Regions from separate parts of the Rhizobium sp. CF142 genome, predicted to be linked through region 2. Evidence: predicted binding sites of a transcription regulator. Region 2 holds the regulator's gene; the other holds the start of a gene.
The links. The regulator LexA, encoded in region 2, represses DNA repair genes until DNA is damaged. The targets are predictions, from matches to a motif close to TGTTCNNNNTGTGTTCNG.
Positions count from the first base shown of each region.

Region 1: uvrA (excinuclease ABC subunit UvrA) is a predicted target of LexA. The motif match lies at 6,300-6,317, and genes of this name have one in related genera.

Region 1 is NZ_AJWE01000005.1:15,860-26,345, forward strand. Features, by position in the region: gene PMI11_RS00115 (P-II family nitrogen regulator) at 1-139, opposite strand, end outside; gene PMI11_RS00120 (NAD(P)H-hydrate dehydratase) at 485-1,957, shown strand; gene PMI11_RS00125 (DUF72 domain-containing protein) at 1,962-2,768, opposite strand; gene PMI11_RS00130 (GNAT family N-acetyltransferase) at 2,793-3,254, opposite strand; gene uvrA (excinuclease ABC subunit UvrA) at 3,251-6,175, opposite strand; gene PMI11_RS00140 (single-stranded DNA-binding protein) at 6,430-6,990, shown strand; gene PMI11_RS00145 (MarC family protein) at 7,038-7,685, opposite strand; gene gyrA (DNA gyrase subunit A) at 7,911-10,486, shown strand, end outside.
Region 2 is NZ_AJWE01000104.1:10,490-20,975, reverse strand. Features, by position in the region: gene PMI11_RS24210 (methyl-accepting chemotaxis protein) at 1-1,514, shown strand, start outside; gene kdsA (3-deoxy-8-phosphooctulonate synthase) at 1,528-2,376, opposite strand; gene PMI11_RS24200 (VOC family protein) at 2,373-3,260, opposite strand; gene lexA (transcriptional repressor LexA) at 3,456-4,181, shown strand; gene PMI11_RS24190 (ComEC/Rec2 family competence protein) at 4,162-6,537, opposite strand; gene gltA (citrate synthase) at 6,879-8,168, shown strand; gene lpxB (lipid-A-disaccharide synthase) at 8,200-9,369, opposite strand; gene PMI11_RS24175 (LpxI family protein) at 9,366-10,247, opposite strand; gene lpxA (acyl-ACP--UDP-N-acetylglucosamine O-acyltransferase) at 10,251-10,486, opposite strand, start outside.

The DNA.
Region 1 (10,486 bases), on a different contig from region 2:
GGTAGAGTTCGGTATGGCCCTTCTGGCGACCGAAGCCCTTCGCTTCCGTGACAGTGATACCCTGCAGACCGACTTCCTGAAGGGCTTCCTTCACCTCGTCCAGCTTGAAAGGCTTAATGATCGCTTCGATCTTTTTCATGAGAAAATGTCTCTCCGCTTCTCCCGTTACAGCAGGAACCTTCCCGCTCGCGGGATATGATGCAGATATCGTGCCAGTTTGAAATCCATCTCACGCAAAAAATCGCGGAATTTTGTGCGCGCGACCTTGTTTGCCCGCGTTTCCGTGTCGTTTTGATGAAGAACGAGGTGAGCAATAGTGCATTTTGATCAAAAATGACGCGAAAATTGAAAAAATCGCTCGACTCATAATTTCTTGTGGTTCGTTACAGAGGGGGCAAAAAATAGGCAATTGCACAATATTTGCTCTTTGGTTTTGGCAATCAGGCGGTTGTTTTTTAGGCGCTTTTTGAATTGAATAGGGGGCATGAGCAAACGTCTCGCCGATCTTCTTCTGACACCTGTCGAAATGGCTGCGGCCGATAAGGCTGCAGCCGAATCCGGAATCGATTCCTATGGCCTGATGGAAAAGGCAGGTGCCGCGGTCGCCGCTGCAGCATTGCGTCTTTATCCCGGCGCACAACGTTTCGCGGTGTTCTGCGGTCCCGGCAACAATGGTGGTGACGGTTATGTCGCCGCCCGGCTCCTTCGGGAGAGTGGTGGACGGGTGGAGATCTTCCATCTTGGCAACCCGGAAAAGCTGAAGGGCGATGCGGGCCGCGCTAGGGCGGCCTGTGCGCTGAAGGGGCAGGATATCGCGTACTATGGCCAGCAGCAGGGTGATGTCATCATCGACGGCCTCTTCGGAGCCGGCCTTGCACGCGATGTGCCACCCGAGGTCGCCGATCTGATCCACAAGGTCGGCAAGGCAGGAATTCCCGTCATCGCCATCGACCTGCCATCTGGCCTGGACGGGCGTACCGGCGCCGTGCTCGGTGGCGCCTTCCGAGCGGCGCACACCGTGACCTTTATGACCCGCAAGCCCGGCCATCTGCTGATGCCGGGCAGGGAGCTTTGCGGTACGCTCGAGGTCTTCGACATCGGCATCCCCGGACGCATCATCAGGGCACAGACGGATGGCCGTGTGGACGAGAATACACCTGCCGCATGGCGCGCTGTCATTCCGATCGAGCAGCTGGAGACCCACAAATATAAGCGTGGTCACCTTGTCGTATTTTCGGGTGAGGCGAGCAAGACGGGCGCCGCCCGGATGTCGGCCATGGCGGGGTTGAAGGCCGGGGCAGGGCTCGTTACCATCGCCGCGCCGACCGAAGCACTTTCCGCCAATAGCGCGCACCTGACAGCAGTCATGCTGCACGCCATTGATGATGCAGCAGCATTGGCAGGATGGCTGAAGGACACACGCCTTCAAACCTTCGTTCTCGGCCCCGGTTTCGGCATCGGAAAGAAGGCCCGCAAATTCGTATCCCTACTGCGCGACCGTCATCTCGTTCTCGACGCCGATGGCATCAGCTCCTTCAAGGACGATCCGCAGGCGCTTTTCGAGCTGTTCAAGGGAGTGCCGCGCCTCGTTCTCACGCCGCACGACGGCGAGTTTGCCCGCCTCTTTCCCGATATTGCCGCCGACAAGAAGGCGGGCAAGGTCGACAAGGCGCTCGCCGCTGCCAGCCGCGCCAATGCTGCTATCATCTATAAGGGGGCGGATACCGTTATCGCCTCACCAGACGGCCGGGCGCTGATCAACACCAACGCACCGGTCTGGCTTGCCACCGCCGGCTCAGGCGATGTGCTGGCAGGCATTATCGGCGGTCTGCTCGCCCAGGGCCTGCCGGCCTTCGAGGCGGCCGCCGCTGCTGTCTGGCTGCATGGAGGGGCAGGCCATCGCGCCGGCAAGGGGTTGACGGCCGAAGATCTCGCCGCGCACGTGCTGCCTTATTGAGCGATTACTTGTCGACCCGCTTCTGTAAGGCGATCGCCCCGTGCGGCGCATTGACCTTGCCCTCGTGGATCATGAAGGCAAAGACGTCGCGCGGCTCGACCTTGACCTTCCTGTCCTTGTCGATCAGCGGTAAGTCGTCAGGCACTTTGCCCTCGGCCCAGATCTGTAGCCGCTTGGTCCAATCCTTCAGCTCCGGTTCCGGATAGCAGGTCGGGATATCGTCGGACCCTTTCTGCAGCCGCGTATAGACGAAATCCGCTGTCACATCGGCAATCATCGGATAGTCGAAATGCTCGGCGCAGACGGGTGCCACGCCATATTTCTCCAGCAGCGACACGAATTCCGGCACCTTGAAGGAATCGTGCCGGACTTCCACGACATGGCGCAGCTTCAGCCCATCCTGTTTTTCCGGCAGCAGCTTCAGAAAGGCTTCAAAATCATCGGGTTCGAATTTCTTTGTTGGCGCGAATTGCCAGAGCAGTGGGCCGAGGTGATCACCAAGTTCGCTGATGCCCGACGAGAGGAACCTCTCCATCGATTCCCAGGCCTCGGCTAGCACACGGCGGTTCGTGGTGTAACGCGTCGCTTTCAGCGAAAAAACGAAGCCATCGGGCACATCGGCGGCCCACTTCGCGAAGACTGCCGGCTTCTGCGTGCTGTAATAGGTGCCGTTGACCTCGATGACCTTCAGCTGGCGGCTGGCATAGTTCAGCTCGTCCTTCTGCTTGAGATCGGTGGGAAAGAAATGGCCGCGCCACGGCTCGAACGTCCAGCCGCCGATGCCTACGCGGATCGTGCCCGATTTGCTCATCTGCTCCTCCTCGCTTGCGATCTCTCAGATCGCACCAACCTTTTTCGTCATGTCGACGATGGTCCATCCTGGCCGATAGGGATTGGGCCGGCGACCCGTTTCCTGAAAACCGAAGGCGGAATAAAGCGCGATGTTCCGCTCCATCCGTGCATTGGTATAGAGCCGCATCTCGAGTGTTTCCCACTCCTGCGCCTTGTCCTCCAGCCAGCGCAACATGGCCACACCATGTCCCGCCCCCTGGAAGTCCGGCGATACCGCGATACTGAAAAGCATCACATGGTCGGCATGGCGCTCGACGACCGAGAGCCCCGCCACAGCACCGTCAGCCTCCCGCAGCCAGACCTCGCCGCGCTCAATCCGCGGCTTGTAATCTTCCGTCACCGGAATCGGCGGATAGCCGAAAAGATCGGTATAGGGCTGGTAGGCGGCCGTCGTCAGCGCCACCACGGCGGGCAGGTCCGCAATCGTGGCGAGCCGCATGGTCATTCCGCCGCTGCGACCGCCTTCTTGACCGGCCGCCGCTCCAGCAGCTCCTTGAGGAACTGGCCGGTATAGGAGCGCTTCTCCTTGACGATCGTCTCTGGCGTGCCGACAGCCACGATCTCGCCGCCGCCGTCACCACCTTCGGGCCCGAAATCGAGGATCCAGTCGGCAGTTTTGATGACTTCGAGATTGTGCTCGATGACAACGACAGAATTGCCCTGATTGACCAGTTCGTGCAGCATTTCCAGAAGCTTGGCGACATCATGGAAATGCAGGCCGGTGGTAGGCTCGTCGAGGATATAGAGCGTGCGGCCCGTCGAGCGTTTCGACAATTCCTTGGCGAGCTTGACGCGCTGCGCCTCGCCGCCCGACAGCGTATTGGCCTGCTGACCGACCTTGATGTAACCGAGGCCGACATCGAAAAGCGACTGCAGCTTGTCGCGCACGGCCGGGACGGCCGTGAAGAACTCGACACCTTCCTCCACGGTCATATCGAGCACGTCGGAAATCGACTTGCCCTTGAAGGTGACATCGAGCGTTTCGCGGTTGTAACGCTTGCCGTGGCAGACGTCGCAGGTGACGTATACGTCAGGCAGGAAGTGCATCTCGATTTTGATGACGCCGTCGCCCTGGCAAGCCTCGCAGCGGCCGCCCTTGACGTTGAACGAGAAACGGCCAGGCTGGTAACCGCGCGCCTTCGCCTCCGGCAGGCCGGCAAACCAGTCACGGATCGGTGTGAAGGCGCCGGTATAGGTCGCGGGGTTCGAACGCGGCGTGCGGCCGATCGGCGACTGGTCGATGTCGATCACCTTGTCGATATGCTCGAAACCATCGATGCGGTCGTGATCGGCAGGGATTTCACGAGCGCCCATGACACGCCGTGCCGCCGACTTGTAGAGCGTTTCGATCAGGAAGGTGGATTTGCCGCCACCGGACACACCCGTTACAGCGGTAAAGACGCCGAGCGGGATTGCCGCCGTGACATTCTTCAGATTGTTGCCGCGTGCGCCAACGACCTTGATCTCCTTGCCCTTCTTCGGCTTGCGCCGCTCGTCAGGCAGGGCCACGCCGAGCTCGCCCGACAGGTATTTGCCGGTAAGCGATTTCGGATTGGCCATGATCTCCTGCGGCGTGCCATGCGCCACCACCTGGCCGCCATGCACACCGGCGGCGGGGCCGATATCAACCACATCGTCAGCCGTCAGGATCGCATCTTCGTCATGTTCGACGACGATGACCGTATTGCCGATGTCGCGAAGGTGCTTCAGCGTATCGAGAAGACGGGCATTGTCGCGCTGATGCAGACCGATCGACGGTTCGTCGAGCACATAGAGAACGCCGGTCAGGCCCGATCCGATCTGCGAGGCAAGGCGGATACGCTGGCTCTCGCCGCCGGACAGCGTGCCGGAATTGCGCGACAGGCTCAGATATTCGAGGCCCACATCATTGAGGAACCGCAGGCGGTCGCGGATTTCCTTGAGAATGCGCACGGCAATTTCGTTCTGCTTGGCGTTGAATGTCGCCGGCAGCGTCTCGAACCAGTCGCGGGCGATGCGGATCGACATCTGCGTGACTTCGCCGATATGCAGCTTGTTGATCTTGACCGCCAATGCTTCCGGCTTCAGGCGAAAACCGTTGCAGGCCGGGCAGGGGGCTGCCGACATGAAGCGTTCGATATCTTCGCGCGCCCAGGCGGAATCCGTTTCCTTCCAGCGTCGCTCGAGATTGGGCACGATGCCTTCGAAATTCTTCGAGGTCGTGTAGGAGCGCGCGCCATCCGCATAGTGGAACTCAATCCTCTCCTCGGTGCCGTTCAGGATGACATCCTTGGCTTTTTCGGGAAGGTCGTTCCAGCGGCTGCCGAGCTTGAAGCCGAAATGTTTGCCGAGCGCTTCCAGCGTCTGATTGTAATAAGGAGAAGTCGACTTGGCCCAGGGCGCGATAGCACCGTCGCGCAGCGTACGCTCCGGCTCGGGCACGATCAGGTCAGGGTCGATCTTCTGCTGCGAACCGAGACCGTCGCAAGTCGGGCATGCGCCGAAGGGATTGTTGAACGAGAAGAGCCGTGGTTCGATTTCCGGAATGGTGAAACCGGAGACCGGGCAGGCGAACTTCTCCGAAAACAGCACGCGCTCATGCGTTTCATTGAGCGACTTGTTGGCCGAGCCGCCGGCCGAGGTTTCCTCGGGCGGCAGCGGCTTGTCGGCGAATTCGGCAACGGCGAGGCCATCGGCGAGCTTCAGCGCCGTTTCGAAACTGTCGGCCAGGCGCGAGGCCATGTCGGGCCGCACGACGATACGGTCGATGACCACGTCGATATCGTGCTTGTATTTCTTGTCGAGAACAGGTGCATCGGCGATTTCGTAGAACTGACCGTCCACCTTGACGCGCTGGAAGCCCTTTTTCATGAGCTCCGCCAGTTCCTTCTTATACTCGCCCTTGCGGCCGCGGATCATCGGCGCCAAGATGTAAAGACGCGTGCCTTCCTCGAAGGCCAGCACACGGTCAACCATCTGGCTCACCGTCTGGCTTTCGATCGGCAGGCCCGTGGCCGGCGAATAGGGAACCCCGACGCGTGCAAACAGCAGGCGCATATAGTCGTAGATTTCGGTGACCGTGCCGACCGTCGAGCGCGGGTTGCGCGAGGTCGTCTTCTGCTCGATCGAGATTGCCGGCGACAGCCCGTCGATCTGGTCGACATCGGGTTTCTGCATCATTTCCAGGAACTGGCGCGCATAGGCCGAAAGGCTTTCGACATAGCGGCGCTGGCCTTCGGCATAGATCGTATCGAAGGCGAGCGAGGATTTGCCGGAGCCGGAAAGGCCGGTCATAACGATCAGCTTGTTCCGCGGCAGATCGAGGTCGATGCCCTTCAGATTATGCTCGCGCGCGCCACGGATGGAGATCGTCTTCAGTTCGCTCATCGTCTCTGCTTCAGATGGTTTGGGGATAACAGCCCTTATTTAGTGATGCCAGCGGGCGAGTCGAGGCTGAATGTCCGGAACAACAAAGGTTTTCGATTCTGTTGACAGGATCATAGCGAATAATTAGAACAAATAAAGAACAAAATTCCTTGTGGATTAAGAGGCCCTGGATGCGCATCGCTTGTCCTCTATGGTTTAAGGTGCGCCGATGATTTTTGAACGTCGCCGGTCAGGGCGGCAGTAAGGTGAATGATATGGCTGGCAGTGTGAACAAGGTAATTCTTATCGGAAACGTGGGTGCCGACCCCGAAATCCGGCGCACGCAGGATGGCCGGCCGATCGCCAATCTTCGCATCGCGACTTCGGAAACATGGCGCGACCGCAATTCCGGCGAGCGCCGCGAGAAGACCGAATGGCACACGGTGGTGGTCTTCAACGAAGGCCTCTGCAAGGTCGTCGAGCAATATGTGAAGAAGGGCGCCAAGCTCTATATCGAGGGCGCGCTGCAGACCCGCAAGTGGCAGGACCAGACCGGCAACGATCGCTACTCGACGGAAATCGTGCTGCAGGGCTTCAACTCGACGCTGACGATGCTCGATGGACGTGGTGAAGGCGGCGGCGCAAGTTCCGGCTTCGGCGGCGGTCGCGGCGGCGATGATTTCGGTGGCGGCGGTTATGGCGATGATTACGGCGCACCCGCTCCATCGTCCGGCGGTGGTCGCAGCGGTGGTGGCCGTAGCGGCGGAAGCAGCGGCGGCGGTAACGCTGGTGGCGGCAACTTCTCGCGCGATCTCGACGACGATATCCCGTTTTGATCGATGCTATCCGAAAGTTCTGATGACGGCGCCCTTGGGCGCCGTTTTCATGTCGGCGTGGCGCTGATCAGATTGAGAGCAGATTTCGCACCGTCGACAACGAACTGCGCGGCGAGTGCGGCCAGGATCACGCCAAGAAGACGGGTGAGGATCGCCCGGCCGGTCACGCCGAGGAAGCGGTCGAGCCGGTCGGCAAGGAACAGCACCACTAGGGTGATCAGCAGGCAGCCGGCAATGACGCCGATCAGCTGCGCCCGCTCGACGGTAGAGGGCAGGGTGCCTCCGAGCAGGATCGTCGCGGAAATGGCGCCCGGCCCGGCAATCAGCGGCAGTGCCAGCGGGAAGACGGCAATATTCTCGATATGATCCTTGGTGATCGCCACTTCCGTGGTCTTTTCCTTGCGGTCCTGGCGCTTCTCGAAAACCATTTCGAAGGCGATCCAGAAAAGCAGCAGTCCGCCGGCCAGCCGGAAGGCGCCGATGGAAATGCCGAGCACCCCGAGCACGCTGGAGCCGAACAGCGCGAAGACGGCAAGGATGATGAAGGCGATGGTAGCGCCGCGCAGCGCCACCTGCTTACGCTCCGGCCTGCTCATGCCGACGGTGAGGCCGAGGAAGAGCGGAGCAAGCCCCGGCGGATCGATGGTAACGAGCAGCGTCGTGAACGCGTTGATCAGTTGGTCTGCGCTTGCCATCGCTTCTTCAAAACCCCATATAGATGCTTGTTTTTGATGATTGTGATGTGCGGCTTCCGATTTGGCAAATGCATGATCGCTGATTGTCTCCTACCCATGGGCAAATGGCGCGATTTGCCCTCTTTCGACCGCAAAAGTCTGTTCAAAACCCCTGGCTAAATTGGCGCGGGAACAGGCTTTCCGCTATAAATCTTCAAGTGATTCTAGAAGAGAACGTGAACCGTTTTGACTGAGCAAACACCCCCCGGCGGCGGGAAGCTCCCGCCAGGTATCGAGCCCATCTCCATTATGGAGGAAATGCAGAGGTCGTATCTCGATTACGCGATGAGCGTGATCGTGTCCCGCGCACTGCCTGACGTGCGCGATGGCCTCAAGCCCGTGCACCGGCGCATTCTCTACGGCATGTCCGAACTCGGCATCGACTGGAACAAGAAATACGTCAAATGCGCCCGTGTCACCGGGGACGTGATGGGTAAATACCATCCGCACGGCAACGCCGCGATCTATGACGCGCTGGCCCGCATGGCGCAGCATTGGTCACTGCGCCTGCCCCTGATCGACGGTCAGGGCAATTTCGGCTCTGTCGACGGTGACCCGCCGGCGGCCGAACGTTACACCGAATGCCGCCTGCAGAAGGCCGCCCATTCGCTGCTCGACGATCTCGACAAGGAGACGGTCGACTTCCGTGACAACTATGACGGCACTCTGTCAGAGCCGGTCGTGGTTCCCGCCAAGTTCCCGAACTTGCTGGTCAATGGTGCGGGCGGCATTGCCGTCGGCATGGCGACCAATATTCCGCCGCACAACCTGTCTGAGGTCATCGACGGCTGCATCGCGCTGATCAACGATCCGGCGATCGAGCTGCCTGATTTGATGCAGATCATCCCGGGTCCGGATTTCCCGACCGGCGCCAAGATCCTCGGCCGCGCCGGCATCCGTTCGGCTTATGAAACCGGCCGTGGTTCGGTCATCATGCGCGGCGTTGCCGCCATCGAGCCGATGCGCGGCGATCGCGAACAGATCATCATTACTGAAATTCCCTATCAGGTGAACAAGGCGACGATGATCGAGAAGATGGCCGAACTGGTGCGCGAAAAGCGCATCGAAGGCATTTCCGATCTGCGCGACGAATCCGACCGTCAGGGCTACCGCGTCGTCGTCGAGCTGAAGCGCGACGCCAATGCCGACGTCATCCTCAACCAGCTCTACCGCTACACGCCACTGCAGACCTCCTTCGGCTGCAACATGGTGGCGCTGAACGGCGGCAAGCCGGAACAGCTGACGCTGCTCGACATGCTCCGCGCTTTCGTCTCCTTCCGTGAGGAAGTCGTTAGCCGGAGAACGAAGTTTCTGCTTCGTAAGGCGCGCGAACGCGCGCATGTCTTGGTGGGTCTCGCAATCGCCGTCGCCAATATCGACGAAGTCATCCGCGTTATCCGCCAGGCGCCGGACCCGCAGTCCGCCCGCGAAGAACTGATGACCCGCCGTTGGCCGGCGGAAGACGTCGAAAGCCTGATCCGCCTCATCGACGACCCGCGTCACCGCATCAATGACGACCTGACCTACAACCTCTCGGAAGAGCAGGCCCGTGCGATCCTTGAGCTCCGCCTTGCACGTCTGACGGCCCTCGGCCGCGACGAAATCGGCGATGAACTCAATAAGATAGGCGAGGAAATCAAGGACTACCTCGATATCCTGTCGTCGCGCGTGCGCATCCAGACAATAGTCAAGGACGAGCTGACCTCTGTCCGTGACGAGTTCGGCACACCGCGTCGCACAGAGATCATCGATGGCGGCCTCGAGATGGACGATGAGGACCTCATCGCCCGCGAAGACATGGTCGTGACCGTCTCGCATCTCGGCTACATCAAGCGCGTGCCGCTCGCGACCTATCGTGCGCAGCGCCGCGGCGGCAAGGGCCGCTCGGGCATGACCACTCGCGACGAAGATTTCGTTAGCCGGCTATTTGTGGTTAACACTCATACCCCGGTTCTGTTCTTCTCCTCGCGCGGCATCGTCTACAAGGAAAAGGTCTGGCGCCTACCGATCGGCACCCCGACTTCGCGCGGCAAGGCGTTGATCAACATGCTGCCGCTGGAATCCGGTGAACGCATCACCACCATCCTGCCTTTGCCTGAGGACGAGGATAGCTGGGATAACCTCGACGTCATGTTCTCGACGACGCGCGGCACTGTCCGCCGCAACAAGCTGTCGGATTTCGTCCAGGTGAATCGCAATGGTAAGATCGCCATGAAGCTGGACGAGGAGGGCGATGAAATCCTCTCGGTCGAGACCTGTACCGATCAGGACGACGTTCTGCTGACCACGGCGCTCGGCCAATGCATCCGCTTCTCCGTCGATGACGTCCGTGTCTTTGCCGGCCGCAACTCCATCGGCGTGCGCGGCATCAATCTCGGCGACGGCGACAGCATCATCTCGATGACGATCGTTGGCCATGTCGATGCGGAGCCATGGGAACGTGCTGCCTATCTCAAGCGCTCGGCTACAGAGCGTCGTGCAATAGGCGTGGACGAAGAGGATATCGCTCTGGTAGGTGAAGAAGTCACCGAAGAGGGACAGCTCTCTGACGAGCGTTACGAAGAGCTGAAGGCGCGCGAACAGTTCGTGCTGACGGTCTCGGAAAAGGGCTTCGGCAAGCGCTCGTCCTCTTACGATTTCCGCATCTCCGGCCGTGGTGGCAAGGGTATCCGCGCCACCGACACGTCGAAAACAGGCGAAATCGGCAAGCTGGTCGCGGCCTTCCCGATCGACGACGGCGATCAGATCATGCTCGTCTCGGA
Region 2 (10,486 bases):
GGTCAGAAACGCCGCTCAGCGCCGATCTCAAGCGCAAGCTTCTCGGTGATGTTCTCGTCAAGGGCGATGCCTTCTGGCAAGTCATGGATGAGGAGGCGGTGCCCGCAATCCTCAAGGGCGACAAGGCCGCCGTCGAACCGGCGCTCCTCAAGCTTGCGACGAATTTTCATGTTCACGAAAAGGCCGTGAACGAACTCGTGGCGATGGCAAACGCCTTCCAGGCGGATGCCGAAAAGCAGGCTGCCGAACAGACGGAACTGCTCTCCACCGTTACACTATCCGCCGCCGCGCTTTCCTTCGTGCTCATCGTTGCCGGGCTCTACACGTTCCGCCGGCGCGCGATCGTGCCGCTATCGGCGATGCGCGACTACATGGCGGTCCTCGCAAACGGCGACTATTCCCGCGAAGTTCCCTATGTCAGACGATCCGACGAAATCGGAGAAATGGCGCGTGCAGTCACGGTCTTTCGCGAATCGGCGGAAGAACGGAACGCCATCCGCGCGCACCAGGACGAGGAACGGCAGGCACAGATGCGCCGCGATGCCGAACTCGACGCATCGAAGAGCGTGGAGAATGCCACGCGTCAGCGCGTCATCGAGAGCCTGAGCGCCGGCCTGGAGCGTCTTTCACGCGGCGACCTGACCGTGCGTCTCGACGAGCAGTTCGCCAACACTTATGAAAAGCTTCGCGAGACCTTCAATACCAGTATCATCATTCTTTCCGATGCCATGAAGGACATTTATGCCGCCACGAATACGGTCGGCGACAGTTCGCGCGAAATCGCACTCAGCACCAATGATCTGGCACAGCGCACCGAGAGCCAGGCTACCTCACTCGAGCAGGCGGCTTCGGCGCTGGATCAGATCACGGTCACGGTGAAAAACTCCTCGGAGCGTGCCCAGGAAGCCAATGCGATGATGTCGGCCACGAAGGAGAGTGCGGCGCATTCCGCCGAGATCGTTCGCGAAGCGGTTACCGCGATGGAGAAAATCGAGGAATCAGCGGTCAGGATCGGCGATATTATCAACGCCATCGATGAGATCGCCTTTCAGACCAATCTTTTGGCGCTCAACGCAGGCGTCGAGGCAGCACGCGCCGGAGACGCCGGGAAAGGCTTTGCCGTCGTCGCTCAGGAAGTCCGCGAGCTCGCTGGCCGCTCCGCCAATCTCGCCAAGGAGATCAAGCTTCTCGTCGAGACGTCGTCGCGGCAGGTTTCCGCGGGCGTGGCACTTGTCAACCGCACCGGCGAGGCACTCGGCGATATAGACCGCCAGGTGCTGCAGGTGACGGCGCTGATCGAAGCGATCGTGCGCTCGTCTTCGGAACAGTCGGTCGCGCTCGTCGAGGTCAACGCTGCCGTCAACCGTATGGATCAGGTGACACAGCAGAATGCGGCGATGGCCGAGGAGACGAACGCCGCCTGCCAGGATCTCGGCAACGAGGCGTCCCATCTCGGGCGCATGCTCTCCCGCTTCGCACTGGAGGAAAGGCGCCAGTCCCGCGCGGCAGCCTGATGCTGCCTGCCGTTCAGGCGGCCTTGGCGATCGCGTCGAAGGCGAGAAGCTTCTCGAGAAGCCGTGGCATATCCTTGAGATAGACCATGTTCGGCCCGTCACAGGGCGCGTTATCCGGGTCCTGATGGGTTTCGATAAAGACACCGGCGACGCCGACAGCCACGGCTGCACGGGCCAGCGTCTCCACGAACTGCCGCTCTCCGCCGGAGGTTTCCCCCTGCCCACCAGGCTGCTGGACTGAATGCGTGGCGTCGAAAATGACGGGTGCGCCCGTTGCTGCCATGATCGGCAGGGAACGCATGTCGGAGACCAGCGTATTGTAACCGAAGGAAGCGCCGCGCTCGCACAGCAAGATGTTCGGATTGCCGCTCTGGTTGAGCTTGCCGAGCACGTTCTTCATATCCCAAGGCGCCAGGAACTGGCCCTTCTTGACGTTGATAACGCGGCCGGTCTTTGCCGCAGCCACCAGGAGATCCGTCTGACGAGACAGGAAGGCCGGTATCTGCAGGATGTCGACGACCTTGCCCACTTCGGCGCATTGTTCTTCAGTGTGGATGTCGGTCAGAACCGGAATGCCGAGTTCCTTCTTGAGATCGGCAAAAACCTCCAGCCCCTTTTCAAGGCCGACACCGCGTTTGCTCGACAAGGAAGAGCGGTTCGCCTTGTCGAAGGAGGTCTTATAGACGAGCCCGATGCCGAGCTTGGTGCACAGTTCCTTCAACGTGCCGGCAACCATGAACGCATGGTCGCGGCTTTCCATTTCGCAAGCGCCGGCAATCAGCGACAGGCGTGCGGCATTGGAGAAGGTGACCTTGCCGGCGCCCTCGCCGACCGTCACAACGGAATTGGTAGTGGAGCTCATGATGTTTCCTCGAAAGCGAAGAGCACGCCCTGGCCGGGCGCGGGCTTCACCAGAATACGGTTGCCCTTGCGTGTGTAGGTCACCCCGTTAGCAGCCAAATGCGCTTCTGTCACGGCCAGATCGCCAACCGCAAAGAGGATTGCCCGGCCGCGCAGGCCGCGATCGATATCCGGCGTCGCCAGATCGAAATAGGCCTCCAGCCCCTGCGGGGTCATCAGGCTGATCTTTGCGTTCCCGGTGGGCACGTCCAGCCCGAAACTCGTGACATCAGCAGAAGCTGCTTTTACCGCCGAGCGAAGGAACTCGCCGAAGGCTGTCGGCTCGGAGGCTGCGAGCGCGATCTCGGCAATACCTGTCACGCCATTGGCGTGGGCCTCCAGCACGCCGCGATCGGCGGGAAGCGGGTTGATGCGTTCGACAGCGAAGAGAAAGAAATCCGGTGCCCGGAGGTCGGCAGCGAAGGCAAGCCGGAAGCCGGCAATGCTCTCCGTGCCATCCGGCATTTTCACAGGGCGTTCGAACTGCAGCACAGAACCGGCACTGATGCTGCCCTTCACGAATCGAGCATGTTCGTGCTTTGCATCCGCTGTGGCGAAGGCGATGGCGGACAGCCCCTCGCTGCCGCAGCGGAAGCGGAAAGCCTGATCGCGGGCCGTGAAGACATTGCCCTCACGTGCCGTCACCTCGCTCTCCTCGACGCTCGCAACACCGAGCGGCTCAAGATAGGTTTTGTCGGCAAAGAAAACGCAGGCATTCTCCGTGCCGAAGGGATGGCGGGCATCGGGCGCGACGGTAAAGCCCAGCTTGCCCAGCCTTTCGCGGGCTAGGTCGATATCGGTAACCGGCAAAACGAGATGATCGATCGGAAGCGTGTCTTGGCTCATCGGTTCTTCTCCCAGCAGTGACAAGGAGATGTGCTTCAGCAAGTCTCATGAAACAAGGCCAGACAGGCATAAGGGCGATAAAAATCAAATTCTCGACAGATTGAACAGAAGTTTTACGAAAATTTAGCTACTTGCGGAACACATATGGAACATATAGTGTCCGTTCTGGATTTGTTTCAAGACTGGGGAGACGCCATGCTCACGCGCAAACAACAGGAACTCCTTCTTTTCATTCATGAAAGGATGAAGGAGTCGGGCGTTCCACCGTCTTTCGACGAGATGAAGGACGCACTGGATCTGGCCTCGAAATCCGGTATCCACCGGCTGATCACGGCGCTCGAAGAACGCGGCTTCATTCGCCGGCTTCCGAACCGGGCGCGCGCGCTCGAAGTCATCAAACTGCCGGAAGCCTACAGCCCGAGCCTGCAGCCTCGGCGCGGCTTTTCGCCGAGCGTCATCGAGGGCAGCCTCGGCAAGCCCCAGCCCGTGGCACCTCCCGCCTCGGCAAAGCCGGCACCTGCTGCCGATAACGGCAATGCGGTCTCCGTTCCCGTCATGGGCCGCATCGCCGCTGGTGTTCCGATCTCGGCAATCCAGAACAATACGCATGACATCACCGTTCCCGCCGATATGCTCGGCTCCGGTGAACATTATGCGCTGGAAGTTCGCGGCGACTCGATGATCGAAGCCGGAATCTTCGATGGCGACACGGTCATCATCCGCAATGGCAGCACGGCCAATCCAGGCGATATTGTCGTCGCGCTCGTCGATGACGAGGAAGCAACGCTCAAGCGTTTCCGCCGCAAGGGCGCATCGATTGCGCTCGAGGCTGCAAACCCCGCTTACGAGACCCGCATCTTCCCGCCGGATCGCGTCAAGGTCCAAGGCAAGCTCGTCGGTCTTATTCGCCGCTATCACTGACCGGCGACAGATTAGCGTCTGCGAATGTGTTGCTGCGCCAATCATAGGCGCGGTGGCGTATCCAGGGTCGCCCCAATGTGTCGAATGCGGTTGCGACCTCAACTCCCTTATCGGTGAATCGAAGTTCGACAGAACCTGTCTTGCGCAGCGTCTCGCCGGTAAAGAGCAGCGCGCCGGAATGACAACGGTCGAAGCGCAATCGGACAGGGGTCACGACAATATCAGCCGTATCACAGGCTGGCCCGAGATAGGCAGCATTGTCGATGACGGTCAGTTTCTTTCCATTGCCGAGCAAGGTGGTGCACCAGGCGCCCTTCAGGCAGGAGAAACGTGACGACGGGCTAGTGGCGACTGCCTGTCTCATTGCCTCTCTGGCTTCATTCCGTTGATCGGGTGACAGTTGCAGTCTTTTGCCGTCAGGCGCAGTGGGCGCCTTGGCAGCCTGGAGCATAACCGGCTTCTGATGCTCTTCGACGGCAAGTGCCCTCTGCCATTGTTCGAAGATGAAGGCGGGCGGCTTTTCACGGTTCGAAGCCATCGCCTCTCCATCGATTATAGCGACCAGGCCGCCATCTTCAGAGATGGCGATGTCGGGCATCGCCTCCGACGGAAGCAGCACAACAGCGAGCGTTGAGACCGCGACAATTGCCGTTCCCATGTGCCGCAGCCGGGTTCTGAGGAGGGTCAGCAGCAGAAATCCGAAAACGGCGGTCGGGAAATACCAACCGGGCAAGCGACCTATATCTATGTTGCCACCCCATCCCGCTACTGCCTTTGCGATTGTGATCACCAGATCGAGCCCGAAGCCTGCCACCTGCCATAGCCAGCCGTCCAGACCAAAAGGCATCAGGAGCATTGCCAGCATCCCGGCCGGCATGACGATGAAGGAAATGACCGGCATGGCCGCGAGATTTGCCGGAAGGCCATAGGCCGTCAGCCGGTGGAAATGCTCGATCGAAAACAATGCCGTCGAGAAACCACCGATGAGCGACGTCAGGAAAACGCCACCGAAGAATCCGCCGACCATGACGAAGGGCTTCATGATCGGAAGTTTGGCAAAGGCATTCTCACGCATCGGCCGCCCTTTCCAAAGGTCGTATCCGGCGACCAGGGCAAGTGTTGCGGCGAAGGACATCTGGAAACTCGGCCCCAGCACCTCCGATGGCGAGACTGCGAGGATCACGAGAGCGGACAGCGCCACGTTTCTGAGGCTGATCGACGGACGGTCGAAGAAGACGGCAACCAGCATAATCGCCATCATGATGAAGGCACGTTCGGCAGAGACGGCAAAACCCGAGATCAGATAGTAGGCTGTCACCGCAGCAAGCGCACCCGCCGCCGCGATCTTCTTGGTTGGCCACGCCTGGGCAATGCCGGGAAAGAGACTGAGAATGACTCGCAGCCCGACAAAGAAGATGCCAGCTGAAAGCGCCATGTTGAGGCCGGAGATCGCGATGATGTGGGCAAGGCCGGATTGCCGCAACGCCTCCGTCGTTTCATCCGAGATCGCCCGTCTCTCGTCGGTGACAAGGGAAGCGGCAAAGGCGCCGGTGTCGCCGGGTAGTGTGGAGCGGATCCGATCGCCGATGCCGCTTCTCAGGCGGTAGAGCGACTCCAGGATGGTCCCATCGACCGAACTCGCTCGTTCCGGCTGTTCTGCAACCCTCTTCGGTGCTCCATAGAAGAAGCCGTTGGCACCAATGCCGTCAAAATAGGCGCTGAAGGCAAAATCATTAAGGTGGGGGAGCGCCGGTCCCGCCGGAGGCGTGAGACGTGCCCTGCCCTCGATGACGTCGCCGAGTTCGAACGGCTGGGTGGCTCCGCGGACGAGCACGGAGATGCGGTCGGGCGGACGCTTGATCTCAGGAGCATCCGTTCCGGTGACGTCAAGAATATAACGCCAGCGCCCTTGGCCATCGCCTTCTCGGCGCTCGATCCGGCCGGTCACCGTTGTCGTTACGGCTGAATCGAGGATCAGGGTCTTTGCCCGCCATGTTTCGATCTGCGCAGAGAGCATTCCACCGGCAAAAAGAAGCAGAGCAAGCAGCGTCGCCCGCAGTCTCGTCCGGGCATAACCGCAGAGCGCAACGGCAATGAGGAGAACAAGCAGGCAGAGACCGAGCGACACGGCCGGAAAGTCCGAGGCCGCTAGAAACCAGGTCGCGGCACCCGCACCAAGGAAGACCGGCGAGAAGAGGATGAGGCGACCGTGGCCAGCCTCTTCCGCGGCCATCCGCATCGACGACCCGACGTATCGTTTCGCAACAGTCACCAATCGCCATCGAAATGGGATCGCAACCTGGGTCCGAGCCGATTGCGTCACAATGGCGTGCGGGGCAACGCCAGCAAAATCCATCTTTTCATCAATGGATTGCTCTTGTCGTTCTCTTGTCTCCAACCCCGCCATAATCGCCTGGACCCGCCCCCGGATACCGGCAGAATGCAACCTGAAATCAAAACGAGCAAACAATAATCGATTGAAATAAGAGGAAAATTCGCGGGAGCAAAAAAACCAGTCAAATCATGGTGTTCTGATATGCATTTAGCTCATCGCTGCACTGCCTAAAAGATGATGCCGCGATGCACAAAATGGCATCACGGTAACTTGGCATTAGCTTCGCGATCATATAGCTATCGCTTAGGACGCTTAACCCTTATGGCGCTTTTGCGGCGCCACCGCCACCCCGGAGGATCAGCATGACGGATCAAAGCGCTACAATCAAAATCGGTGACAAATCAGTCGATCTCGCCGTGCGAAAAGGCACGGTTGGACCCGACGTCATCGACATCGGTGCCCTCTACAAGAACACGGCTTCCTTCACCTACGATCCCGGGTTTACGTCGACCGCATCCTGTGAATCGAAGATCACCTATATCGACGGCGACGAAGGCGTTCTCCTGCATCGCGGCTACCCGATCGAGCAGCTTGCCGAACACGGCGACTTCCTCGAAGCCTGCTATCTGCTGCTCTACGGCGAGCTGCCGACCGCCGCCCAGAAGAAGGACTTCGACTATCGCGTCACGCATCACACCATGGTGCATGAGCAAATGAGCCGCTTCTTCACCGGCTTCCGTCGCGACGCCCATCCGATGGCCGTCATGTGCGGCTGCGTCGGCGCGCTTTCGGCCTTCTATCACGACTCCACCGATATCACCGATCCGCATCAGCGCATGGTCGCCAGCCTGCGCATGATCGCCAAGATGCCGACGCTCGCTGCGATGGCCTATAAGTACCATATCGGCCAGCCCTTCGTTTACCCGAAGAACGATCTGGATTACGCGTCCAACTTCCTGCGCATGTGCTTTGCCGTTCCCTGCGAGGAATATGTCGTCAATCCGGTGCTCGCACGCGCCATGGACCGTATCTTCATCCTCCATGCCGATCACGAGCAGAACGCCTCGACCTCGACGGTTCGTCTCGCCGGCTCCTCGGGTGCGAACCCATTCGCCTGCATCGCCGCCGGCATCGCCTGCCTCTGGGGGCCGGCTCACGGCGGCGCCAACGAAGCAGCCCTCAACATGCTGACGGAAATTGGCACTGTCGACCGCATTCCGGAATATATCGCCCGCGCCAAGGACAAGAACGATCCGTTCCGCCTGATGGGCTTTGGTCACCGCGTCTACAAGAACTACGATCCGCGCGCCAAGATCATGCAGAAGACGACGCATGAAGTTCTCGGCGAACTTGGCATCAAGGACGATCCGCTTCTCGAAGTTGCGATGGAACTGGAGCGCATCGCTCTGACCGACTCCTACTTCATCGAGAAGAAGCTCTACCCGAATATCGACTTCTACTCCGGCATCACGCTGAAGGCCCTGGGCTTCCCCACGACCATGTTCACCGTGCTCTTCGCTCTGGCTCGTACCGTCGGCTGGATCGCACAGTGGAACGAAATGATCGAAGATCCGGAACAGCGCATCGGCCGTCCGCGCCAGCTCTATATCGGCGAACCGAAGCGCGATTACGTGCCGGTTTCCAAGCGTTAAACGCTGACTTCGAAGCAAAAAGAAAACCCGGTCAGGAATGGCCGGGTTTTTTGTTGGCGAGTACATCGAGCAATATCTGTGCTGCATGCTCTCCAGGCGGCTTTTCTGTCTGCATGCGCTGCCAGATGAGCTCGTAGCCTTCCTTCATCGCCTTCAGCTGATAGGTGTCGGCTGACAGCCTCTCTATCCAGCGCGCGAGGCTTGCGCCGCGAACGATATCGTTCAGATATTCCGGCACGACTGCGTAGTCGGCGATCAGATTGGGCAGTGCACCGCTCCAGGTCTTGATACCTGACGTCAGCATGCGCATGATCCAATCGACCTTGTAGGCGGAAACGACCGGGACATCGGCAAGCGCCAACTCAAGGATGACGGTTCCGGAAGCTGCCATGGCCGCATCGGCTTCCGCGAAGGCTTTCCACTTCGCCTCAGCACCGACGACGATCTCGGGCTTGATTGCCCAGCCCGCTGTCATCTCGCGCACGAAGGCTTCCTTGTGTGTCACCGTGGGCAGAATGAAGCGCTTTGCACCATCGCGGGCGACAAGCTCACTCGCCGCGGCCTCGAAATAGGGCAACAGCTTCTTGATCTCGGACGAACGTGAACCGGGGAGGAGCAGGATTGCACCATTGCCGGGCCGCCGGTCGGCGCGCAGCCGACGCGTCTCCAGCAATGCGGGATCGGCAACCAGGCGATGCCCGACATAGGTGGTCGTCGGTCCATCAAGGCGCTGCATCGCGGCCGGTTCGAACGGAAGCACAGCCAGCACATGATCGACATAGGCGAGCATGCGCTGGGCGCGATATTCCTTCCAGGCCCAGACACTCGGACAGACATAATTGACGACCGGCAAGTCGGGCAGCGCCGTGCGCACCCGCTTGGCGACGCGATGGGTGAAATCCGGGCTGTCGATGATGAGAAGAATATCGGGCTTTGCCGCAACAATCGCCGCGGTGGTCTGTCGGATAAGAGACCAGAGCTTCGGCAGCTTGGCCAGCACCTGGGTGATGCCCATGATGGAAAGCTCGGAAAAATCGAAAAGTGATTTCAGCCCCTCGGCCTGCAATCCCTCGCCGCCGACGCCGACGAGTTCGATCGGCCCGGAATGGATCTTCCTGAGCCCGGCAATGAGATCGGCACCTAAGAGATCGCCGGAGACTTCGCCGGCTATGACGGCAATCTTCAGCGGTCTGTCGCTCATTGAAGCCCCCATCCCGGTAAACCCTTGTCGATACCGCAGACAAAAAGGCCGTTTTCGTCTGCCGCCTTGATGAGCGCGCCGCGATCAAGCACCAGCGCCCGGCCGGCTTCGACGGCCACTCCTGCAAGCCCGGCGGCTTTGGCGTTGAGCACGGTGGACACACCGATCGCCGGCAGGTCGGCGCGAATATCCTGCTGCGGCTTGCTGAGCTTGACCAGCACACCGCGCCGGCGCGGCGATATACGGCCTGCCGCTCTCAGGTTCGCCACACGGTCAAGCATGCCGTCCGTGCCCTCAACGCCCTCAACAGCGACGACGCGCCCGCCGATCGAGACGGCGCCCTGCCCGATATCCAGACTGCCAAGCACATCCGCGGCCTTGCCTGCACGCTCTATGTCACGACGATCCTCTTCATTGGGCGAAACAGCGCCCAGCGGACCTGCGGTTGCCAGCAGATCCGGTGCAATCTCATGGGCGCCGACGACGCGCAGACCTCGCCCTTCTATCAGCTTGATGACCATCTTCAGAACGGTATCGTCGCCCCCCGAAAGCAGCGTACGGATGGCGGCGGGTACCTTGGTCAGAATACGCAGCGTCGGCCGCACCTCGCGCCATTCCGGTCGCCGACGGACGCTGCCCGACATGACGACACGGCTCACTCCATACCGCTTGAAAAGCCGATCGAGCGAAGCGAAATCACCGATACCGATCGTGGCGTGGTCGAAACCGTCCCAACGACGGTCGCCCTCATCCTTCAGGATAACGATAACAGGATTTTCGCCAGCCGAACGTGCAGCTTCGGCAACATAGGACGGCAGAAGGCCGCCACCGGCAATGATCGCCAGCCGGCCTTCAGCGGTATCGCCGTCGGAAGCCACAGATCAGCCCTTCTGTCCCCGGCTCGGCGAAGACAGCGCGCGATCGCTTTCGGCCGCGATGAAATCGAGGATCTCGACCACCTGCTCGCAATCGGCATATTCGTCGCGGATTTGGGCTGCATTCTCGCGGATCGAGCCGGCACCCTCGAAGATCGCCTTATAGGCACGGCGAACCGTGTGAATGACGGCGCGATCGACGCCGGCGCGTGTCATGCCGACGACGTTGAGGCCGCTCAGAA